4 regions of the Shigella sp. SIG6 genome follow, and region 1 is predicted to be linked to each of the others. Evidence: predicted binding sites of a transcription regulator. Region 1 holds the regulator's gene; each other region holds the start of a gene.
The links. The regulator PurR, encoded in region 1, represses purine synthesis genes. The targets are predictions, from matches to a motif close to CANGCAAACGTTTGCNTG.

Region 2: a site for PurR is predicted at 887-904, ahead of pyrC (dihydroorotase). Genes of this name have one in related genera too.
Region 3: a site for PurR is predicted at 999-1,016, ahead of glyA (serine hydroxymethyltransferase). Genes of this name have one in related genera too.
Region 4: a site for PurR is predicted at 1,413-1,430, ahead of gcvT (glycine cleavage system aminomethyltransferase GcvT). Genes of this name have one in related genera too.

What each region holds. Positions count from the first base shown of each region.
Region 1 covers NZ_JBQZXC010000001.1:52,151-54,356, forward strand. The annotation lists gene punR (DNA-binding transcriptional activator PunR) at 1-334, shown strand, start outside; gene purR (HTH-type transcriptional repressor PurR) at 331-1,356, opposite strand; gene cydH (cytochrome bd-I accessory subunit CydH) at 1,655-1,744, shown strand; gene ACUU1M_RS00270 (MFS transporter) at 1,910-2,206, shown strand, end outside.
Region 2 covers NZ_JBQZXC010000002.1:87,670-89,875, forward strand. The annotation lists gene grxB (glutaredoxin 2) at 1-155, shown strand, start outside; gene ACUU1M_RS00970 (lipoprotein) at 289-849, shown strand; gene pyrC (dihydroorotase) at 955-2,001, shown strand; gene dinI (DNA damage-inducible protein I) at 2,075-2,206, shown strand, end outside.
Region 3 covers NZ_JBQZXC010000062.1:13,863-16,068, forward strand. The annotation lists gene hmpA (NO-inducible flavohemoprotein) at 1-807, opposite strand, end outside; gene glyA (serine hydroxymethyltransferase) at 1,134-2,206, shown strand, end outside.
Region 4 covers NZ_JBQZXC010000016.1:28,722-30,927, reverse strand. The annotation lists gene gcvH (glycine cleavage system protein GcvH) at 1-205, opposite strand, end outside; gene gcvT (glycine cleavage system aminomethyltransferase GcvT) at 229-1,323, opposite strand; gene ACUU1M_RS04790 (hypothetical protein) at 1,614-1,697, shown strand; gene ubiI (FAD-dependent 2-octaprenylphenol hydroxylase) at 1,771-2,206, opposite strand, start outside.

The DNA.
Region 1 (2,206 bases):
CACCTCGCGAACGCTACCTAAACGTATTACCTGGTTGCTGGATAACCAAAAAAGACTTGTCGTACCTGACTGGGAATCATCGGCAACCTGTATCTCGGCAGGATTATGCATAGGGATGGTGCCAACACATTTCGCCAAACCGTGGCTTAATGAGGGGAAGTGGGTAGCACTTGAACTGGAAAACCCCTTCCCGGATTCGGCATGTTGTCTGACATGGCAGCAAAATGATATGTCGCCTGCGTTAACCTGGCTGCTTGAGTATCTCGGCGATAGTGAGACGCTGAATAAGGAGTGGCTGCGGGAGCCGGAAGAGACTCCCGCAACGGGTGATTAACGACGATAGTCGCGGAACGGGCCGTCAGCCACGGAGCGGCGTTCAATCAAACGCGGATGCACTTCAATGGACTGCGGTTCTTCACGTTTGTTGACGATACGATCCAACAGCATGTTGAACGCTGTTTCACCCAGCGAATCTTTTGGCTGATGGATCGTGGTCAGCGCCGGCGTAAAATAGCGCGCGTTGCGCACGTTATCATAACCGATCAGCGAAACATCCTGCGGGACGCGCAGGCCCATTTCATCAGCAGCACAAAGTGCGCCCATTGCCATGATATCGCCACCACAGAAGACGGCAGTAGGGCGATGCGGCTGCGACAGGATTTGCTGCATGGCGCGATAACCGGATTCAGGTTCAAAGTCACCCTGCACAATCCAGCTTTCCGGCACCTTGATCATCGCTTCTTCCATCGCCTTCATAAAACCGGCAAGGCGGCCTGCGCCGGTGTTACGTTCCAGCGGGCCGGGGATGACGCCGATTTCGCGGTGACCGCGTTCAATCAGATAACGCCCGGCCATGTAGCCGCCTTCGAACGCGTTATCAATGACCGCATCGGTGAAGTCAGCTTTTGCTTCACCCCAGTCCATCACCACCATTGGGATATGGCGATACTCTTCCAGCATCGCCAGCAACGGCTCTGGGTACTCAGAACACATCACCAGCAGACCATCGACGCGTTTTTGCGCCATCATCGACAGATAAGCCCGCTGTTTCTCAAGATTGTTCCACGCATTACCCAGAATCAGGGTGTAACCTTTCTGGAAGCAATTTTTTTCAACTGCTTCAATGATCTCGGCAAAATAGGCCGCTTCGCTGCTGGTCGCCAGCAAACCGATAGACTTGGTGTGGTTAACCTTCAGGCTACGCGCCACCGCGCTAGGGGAGTAGTGTAATTCTTTAATCGCTGCCCACACGGCGTTGCGCGTTTCTTCAGCGACGAAACGTGTTTTGTTGATCACGTGTGACACAGTTGTAGTGGAAACGTTTGCTCGTTTCGCTACATCTTTTATTGTTGCCATTCCATTTCACTCCAGACCCTAACTTCAGCTCCTGCAAAATCGCAAGGTAAACGTTTGCCTTTACACACCTTACGCACAACAAAAGTGTTGCGGTACGCCGGAAAAACGACACGGAGCGTCAGGAAGGGGTCAATGGCCAGTACGCAAATAGTGTAAGCGTGGAATTTTGGCCGATCTTGACGAAAAGGGGAAGTGGTAAAAACACTTATCATTATAAATGACGGGAGATTTTTTCATCACAGTGTGTAAAAATGCGTAATATCACTTTTTGTGTGGTAATAAAAAAGGAGAAAACTTGATGAGCACCGACCTTAAATTTTCACTGGTAACAACGATTATCGTCCTCGGTTTGATCGTAGCCGTGGGTTTGACTGCCGCGCTGCACTGATTTCCTCTCGAGGGAGCGCGTTCTCCCTCGCATCTCCTTCCTGTTTGTTAGCAAAATGGCAAAAGTGTTTTCTCTTTTTGTTATTTTCATTTTTTTGTGATTGCTGTCATGCTTTCGCCACTTTAATTAATATCGCGTAATGACGCGAAGAGGTGGAGATAAGGCATGAAAATTAACTATCCGTTGCTGGCGCTGGCGCTGGCGATTGGCGCGTTTGGTATCGGGACAACGGAGTTCTCGCCAATGGGCTTGTTGCCCGTCATTGCGCGCGGTGTGGATGTCTCGATTCCCGCTGCCGGAATGTTAATCAGTGCCTATGCAGTTGGCGTAATGGTGGGCGCGCCGCTGATGACGCTTCTACTTTCTCATCGTGCCCGCCGCAGTGCGTTGATTTTCCTGATGGCAATTTTCACGCTAGGCAACGTTCTTTCCGCCATCGCGCCGGATTATATGACCCTGATG
Region 2 (2,206 bases), on a different contig from region 1:
ATGGCGAACTTTCGGAAGATGATATTCAGCTATTTCCGCTACTGCGTAATCTGACGCTGGTAGCCGGAATCAACTGGCCAAGCCGCGTTGCTGATTACCGCGATAATATGGCGAAACAGACACAAATCAATTTGTTATCATCAATGGCGATTTAATCCTGACCCGCCGCGGCAGCCTGTATTCGCGGGTTGCCGCCGTTTTCAGTTTTTTCTGCTGGCGAGTTTATCGCTGGTGACACATGCTGCGTTGTGTCAGGATATTGACGCAGATTTCATGTCGAGGACTACCATGAACAAGTTTTTATTTGCCGCTGCATTGATCGTCAGTGGCCTGCTCGTTGGCTGTAATCAACTCACCCAATACACCATCACCGAACAAGAAATTAACCAGTCGCTTGCGAAACATAATAATTTCTCAAAAGATATCGGTTTACCCGGCGTGGCTGACGCCCATATTGTTCTGACAAACTTGACCAGCCAAATTGGTCGCGAAGAGCCGAATAAGGTTACCCTAACCGGAGACGCCAATCTGGACATGAACTCCCTGTTCGGTAGTCAGAAAGCGACCATGAAACTGAAGCTGAAAGCGCTGCCCGTGTTTGATAAAGAAAAAGGTGCGATCTTCCTGAAAGAGATGGAAGTGGTCGATGCGACGGTACAACCGGAAAAAATGCAAACGGTGATGCAAACGTTGCTTCCCTATTTGAACCAGGCATTACGCAATTACTTTAACCAGCAACCTGCTTACATCCTGCGCGAAGATGGCAGTCAGGGCGAAGCAATGGCGAAAAAACTGGCGAAAGGCATTGAAGTGAAGCCAGGCGAAATTGTCATTCCGTTTACGGATTAATGACGAGGGCGCATTCGCGCCCTTTATTTTTCGTGCAAAGGAAAACGTTTCCGCTTATCCTTTGTGTCCGGCAAAAACATCCCTTCAGCCGGAGCATAGAGATTAATGACTGCACCATCCCAGGTATTAAAGATCCGCCGCCCAGACGACTGGCACCTTCACCTCCGCGATGGCGACATGTTAAAAACTGTCGTGCCGTATACCAGCGAAATTTATGGACGGGCTATCGTAATGCCCAATCTGGCTCCGCCCGTGACCACAGTTGAGGCTGCCGTGGCGTATCGCCAACGTATTCTTGACGCCGTACCTGCCGGGCACGATTTCACCCCATTGATGACCTGTTATTTAACAGATTCGCTGGATCCTAATGAGCTGGAGCGCGGATTTAATGAAGGCGTGTTCACCGCTGCAAAACTTTACCCGGCAAACGCAACCACTAACTCCAGCCACGGCGTGACGTCAATTGACGCAATCATGCCGGTACTTGAGCGCATGGAAAAAATCGGTATGCCGCTACTGGTGCATGGTGAAGTGACACATGCAGATATCGACATTTTTGATCGTGAAGCGCGCTTTATAGAAAGCGTGATGGAACCTCTGCGCCAGCGCCTGACTGCGCTGAAAGTCGTTTTTGAGCACATCACCACCAAAGATGCTGCCGACTATGTCCGTGACGGAAATGAACGGCTGGCTGCCACCATCACTCCGCAGCATCTGATGTTTAACCGCAACCATATGCTGGTTGGTGGCGTACGTCCGCACCTGTATTGTTTACCCATCCTCAAACGCAATATTCACCAACAGGCATTGCGTGAACTGGTCGCCAGCGGTTTTAATCGAGTATTCCTCGGTACGGATTCTGCGCCACATGCACGTCATCGCAAAGAGAGCAGTTGCGGCTGCGCGGGCTGCTTCAACGCCCCAACCGCGCTGGGCAGTTACGCTACCGTCTTTGAAGAGATGAATGCTCTGCAGCACTTTGAAGCATTCTGTTCTGTAAACGGCCCGCAGTTCTATGGCTTGCCGGTCAACGACACATTCATCGAACTGGTACGTGAAGAGCAACAGGTTGCTGAAAGCATCGCACTGACTGATGACACCCTGGTGCCATTCCTCGCCGGGGAAACGGTACGCTGGTCCGTTAAACAATAAAAATCGTAGCTTCCTGTTGTCATTAGGTTATTTTACCTGTATAAATAACCAGTATATTCAACAGGGGGCTATTATGCGAATTGAAGTCACCATAGCGAAAACTTCTCCATTGCCAGCTGGGGCTATTGACGCCCTGGCTGGCGAACTTTCCCGCCGTATTCAGTATGCGTTTCCTGATAATGAAGGCCACGTATCGGTACGTTAT
Region 3 (2,206 bases), on a different contig from region 1:
AACACCGGTAGAGATTAACGTCACTGGTGTGTCATCTGCGACAGCCATAAAGAAATCACCTGCCGGAGCGACCAGTTTCACGACATCGCCAACATTGGCGTGATTGTGCAACCAGTTGGATACCAGCCCACCCTCTTCGCGTTTCACCGCGATACGATAGCCTTTGCCATCCGGTTTGCGAGTCAAAGAGTACTGACGAATTTCCTGATGCGGGAAACCTTCCGGCTTCAGCCAGACGCCGAGATATTGCCCCGGACGGTATTCTGCCACTGCGCCACCGTCGACCGGCTCCAGTTCGAAGCTGGTGATAAGCGCGCTGCGCGGTGTTTTAGCCACAATGCGGAAATCGCGAGTACCTTCCCAACCACCGGCTTTGCTGGCGTTTTCGTTATAGATTTCCGCCTCGCGATTGATAAATACATTAGCCAGTACACCATAGGCTTTACCCCACGCGTCCAGCACTTCCTGCCCCGGGCTGAACATTTCGTCCAGCGTTGCCAACAGGTGTTCACCGACGATGTTGTACTGTTCCGGTTTGATCTGGAAGCTGGTGTGCTTCTGCGCGATTTTTTCTACTGCTGGCAGCAGCGCAGGCAGGTTTTCAATATTACTGGCGTAGGCGGCAATAGCGTTAAACAGGGCTTCACGTTGATCGCCATTACGCTGGTTACTCATGTTAAAAATTTCTTTGAGTTCTGGGTTATGAGTAAACATACGGTCGTAGAAATGGGCGGTTAACTTTGGCCCCGTTTCCACCAGTAAAGGGATGGTGGCTTTTACTGTAGCGATGGTTTGAGCGTCAAGCATATGGTCTTCCTTTTTTGCATCTTAATTGATGTATCTCAAATGCATCTTATAAAAAATAGCCCTGCAATGTAAATGGTTCTTTGGTGTTTTTCAGAAAGAATGTGATGAAGTGAAAAATTTGCATCACAAACCTGAAAAGAAATCCGTTTCCGGTTGCAAGCTCTTTATTCTCCAAAGCCTTGCGTAGCCTGAAGGTAATCGTTTGCGTAAATTCCTTTGTCAAGACCTGTTATCGCACAATGATTCGGTTATACTGTTCGCCGTTGTCCAACAGGACCGCCTATAAAGGCCAAAAATTTTATTGTTAGCTGAGTCAGGAGATGCGGATGTTAAAGCGTGAAATGAACATTGCCGATTATGATGCCGAACTGTGGCAGGCTATGGAGCAGGAAAAAGTACGTCAGGAAGAGCACATCGAACTGATCGCCTCCGAAAACTACACCAGCCCGCGCGTAATGCAGGCGCAGGGTTCTCAGCTGACCAACAAATATGCTGAAGGTTATCCGGGCAAACGCTACTACGGCGGTTGCGAGTATGTTGATATCGTTGAACAACTGGCGATCGATCGTGCGAAAGAACTGTTCGGCGCTGACTACGCTAACGTCCAGCCGCACTCCGGCTCCCAGGCTAACTTTGCGGTCTACACCGCGCTGCTGGAACCAGGTGATACCGTTCTGGGTATGAACCTGGCGCATGGCGGTCACCTGACTCACGGTTCTCCGGTTAACTTCTCCGGTAAACTGTACAACATCGTTCCTTACGGTATCGATGCTACCGGTCATATCGATTACGCCGATCTGGAAAAACAAGCCAAAGAACACAAGCCGAAAATGATTATCGGTGGTTTCTCTGCATATTCCGGCGTGGTTGACTGGGCGAAAATGCGTGAAATCGCTGACAGCATCGGTGCTTATCTGTTCGTTGATATGGCGCACGTTGCGGGCCTGGTTGCTGCTGGCGTCTACCCGAACCCGGTTCCTCATGCTCACGTTGTTACTACCACCACTCACAAAACCCTGGCGGGTCCGCGCGGCGGCCTGATCCTGGCGAAAGGTGGTAGCGAAGAGCTGTACAAAAAACTGAACTCTGCCGTTTTCCCTGGTGGTCAGGGCGGTCCGTTGATGCACGTAATCGCCGGTAAAGCGGTTGCTCTGAAAGAAGCGATGGAGCCTGAGTTCAAAACTTACCAGCAGCAGGTCGCGAAAAACGCTAAAGCGATGGTAGAAGTGTTCCTCGAGCGCGGCTACAAAGTGGTTTCCGGCGGCACTGATAACCACCTGTTCCTGGTTGATCTGGTTGATAAAAACCTGACCGGTAAAGAAGCAGACGCCGCTCTGGGCCGTGCTAACATCACCGTCAACAAAAACAGCGTACCGAACGATCCGAAGAGCCCGTTTGT
Region 4 (2,206 bases), on a different contig from region 1:
CTGACGCCGCTTTTACCGATTCGGCAACCGCGCAGTCATCGCCCGCGCTAACCGTTGCGCCCACTTCCGGCAGGTCAACAAACACCATATCGCCTAACAGCTCCTGAGCATGTTCGGTAATACCAACGGTGTAAGTGCCGTCGGCTTCTTTACGCAGCCATTCGTGTTCTTTGCTGTATTTCAGTTCTGCTGGTACGTTGCTCATCAATCAATCTCCAAAAAAGTAAATCACGCGACGGCTTTGCCGTTACGCACAAAAACAGGTTTTGTCACTTTAACCGGCATTTCACGGTTGCGAATTTGCACAATCGCCGTTTCGCCAATACCTTCCGGCACGCGCGCCAGCGCAATGCTGTAACCCAGCGTCGGGGAGAAAGTACCGCTGGTGATAATGCCTTCATGCTGGTTGCCCTGCGCATCGGTAAAGCGTACCGGCAGTTCATTACGCAGCACGCCTTTTTCGGTCATCACCAGACCAACCAGTTTTTCTGTACCATGCTCACGCTGCACTTCCAGGGCTTCACGACCGATAAAGTCACGATCTGTCGGTTCCCAGGCGATAGTCCAGCCCATGTTGGCGGCTAAAGGAGAAATAGTTTCGTCCATCTCCTGACCATAAAGATTCATGCCCGCTTCCAGACGCAGCGTGTCACGCGCCCCCAGACCGCAGGGCTTAACGCCCGCTTCCACCAGCGCACGCCAGAAATCGGCCGCTTTTTCATTGGGCAGCGCAATTTCATAGCCCGCTTCACCGGTATAACCAGTGGTGGCAATAAACAGATCGCCCACCTGCACGCCAAAGAACGGTTTCATCCCTTCCACCGCCTGAAGCTGAGCATCATTAAACAGTGTGGCAGCTTTTGCCTGAGCATTCGGCCCTTGCACGGCAATCATGGAAAGGTCATCACGAACGGTAATTTCGATGCCGAAAGGTTCAGCGTGTTGGGTAATCCAGGAGAGGTCTTTTTCGCGGGTGGCGGAGTTAACAACGAGGCGGAAGAAATCTTCAGTAAAGTAGTAGACGATGAGATCATCTATCACACCGCCAGAGGCATTCAACATCCCCGAGTAAAGGGCTTTGCCGCTTTTGGTGAGCTTCGCCACATCGTTCGCCAGCAGATAACGCAGAAACTCCCGGGTGCGGCTGCCGCGGAGATCGACGATGGTCATATGCGACACATCAAACATTCCGGCATCGGTACGTACCGCATGATGTTCGTCGATTTGCGAACCGTAATGCAGCGGCATCATCCAGCCGTGGAAATCCACCATGCGAGCGCCGCAAAGCGTGTGTTGTTCGTACAAAGGAGTCTGTTGTGCCATCTTGTCCTCATTGAATAAGCGGGGCTGACAACTTTTTCATGGTGAAATTATCACCACAAAACCCAGCATCGGAGCCACTCCCGGTCCCCAACGCAATCGTTCTCTTTTGCCTGAACTTACCACCGAAACAGACTGTTAACCATAAGGTAAAATTGATCATCACATTAGCTTATGGTTAAAAAATGCAAAAATCGCGACAGAATAAAAAACCAAAAAATACACCAATTTCTATACAAAGATGATGTGATGAGAAAGTCAATTTGAATAAGACAATATTAAGAGCTAAAAAAATGTCAAAAAACACTAAATCAAAAAATCATGGCATTAGAAAATATAATGCGAAAACGGAGGTGAAATTAGTTTATTTCAAATGAGGAAAATCTCCCGGCGAAAAAACCGGGAGATGAAAGTGTGATGGGTATCAAATAAACAACAGAGGAGAAATTTTTAACGCAGCCATTCAGGCAAATCGTTTAATCCCATTGCCTGGCGGATAAGTTGCGGCTTAACGCCAGGAAGCGTGTCGGCCAGTTTCAAACCAATATCACGCAGCAGTTTTTTCGCCGGATTAGCGCCGGAAAAGAGATCGCGAAAACCCTGCATACCAGCCAGCATCAGCGCCGCGCTGTGCTTGCGGCTACGTTCATAGCGGCGCAGGTAAATGTACTGCCCGATGTCTTTACCCTGACGATGCAACCGTTTCAGTTCAGCAATCAGCTCTGCGGCGTCCATAAATCCGAGATTAACGCCCTGCCCCGCCAGTGGGTGAATGGTATGCGCGGCGTCGCCCACCAGCGCCAGACGGTGTGCGGCAAACTGGCGCGCATAACGCCCCGTCAGCGGGAACACCTGACGCGCGCTCTCAACCTTGCATAAGCCAAGG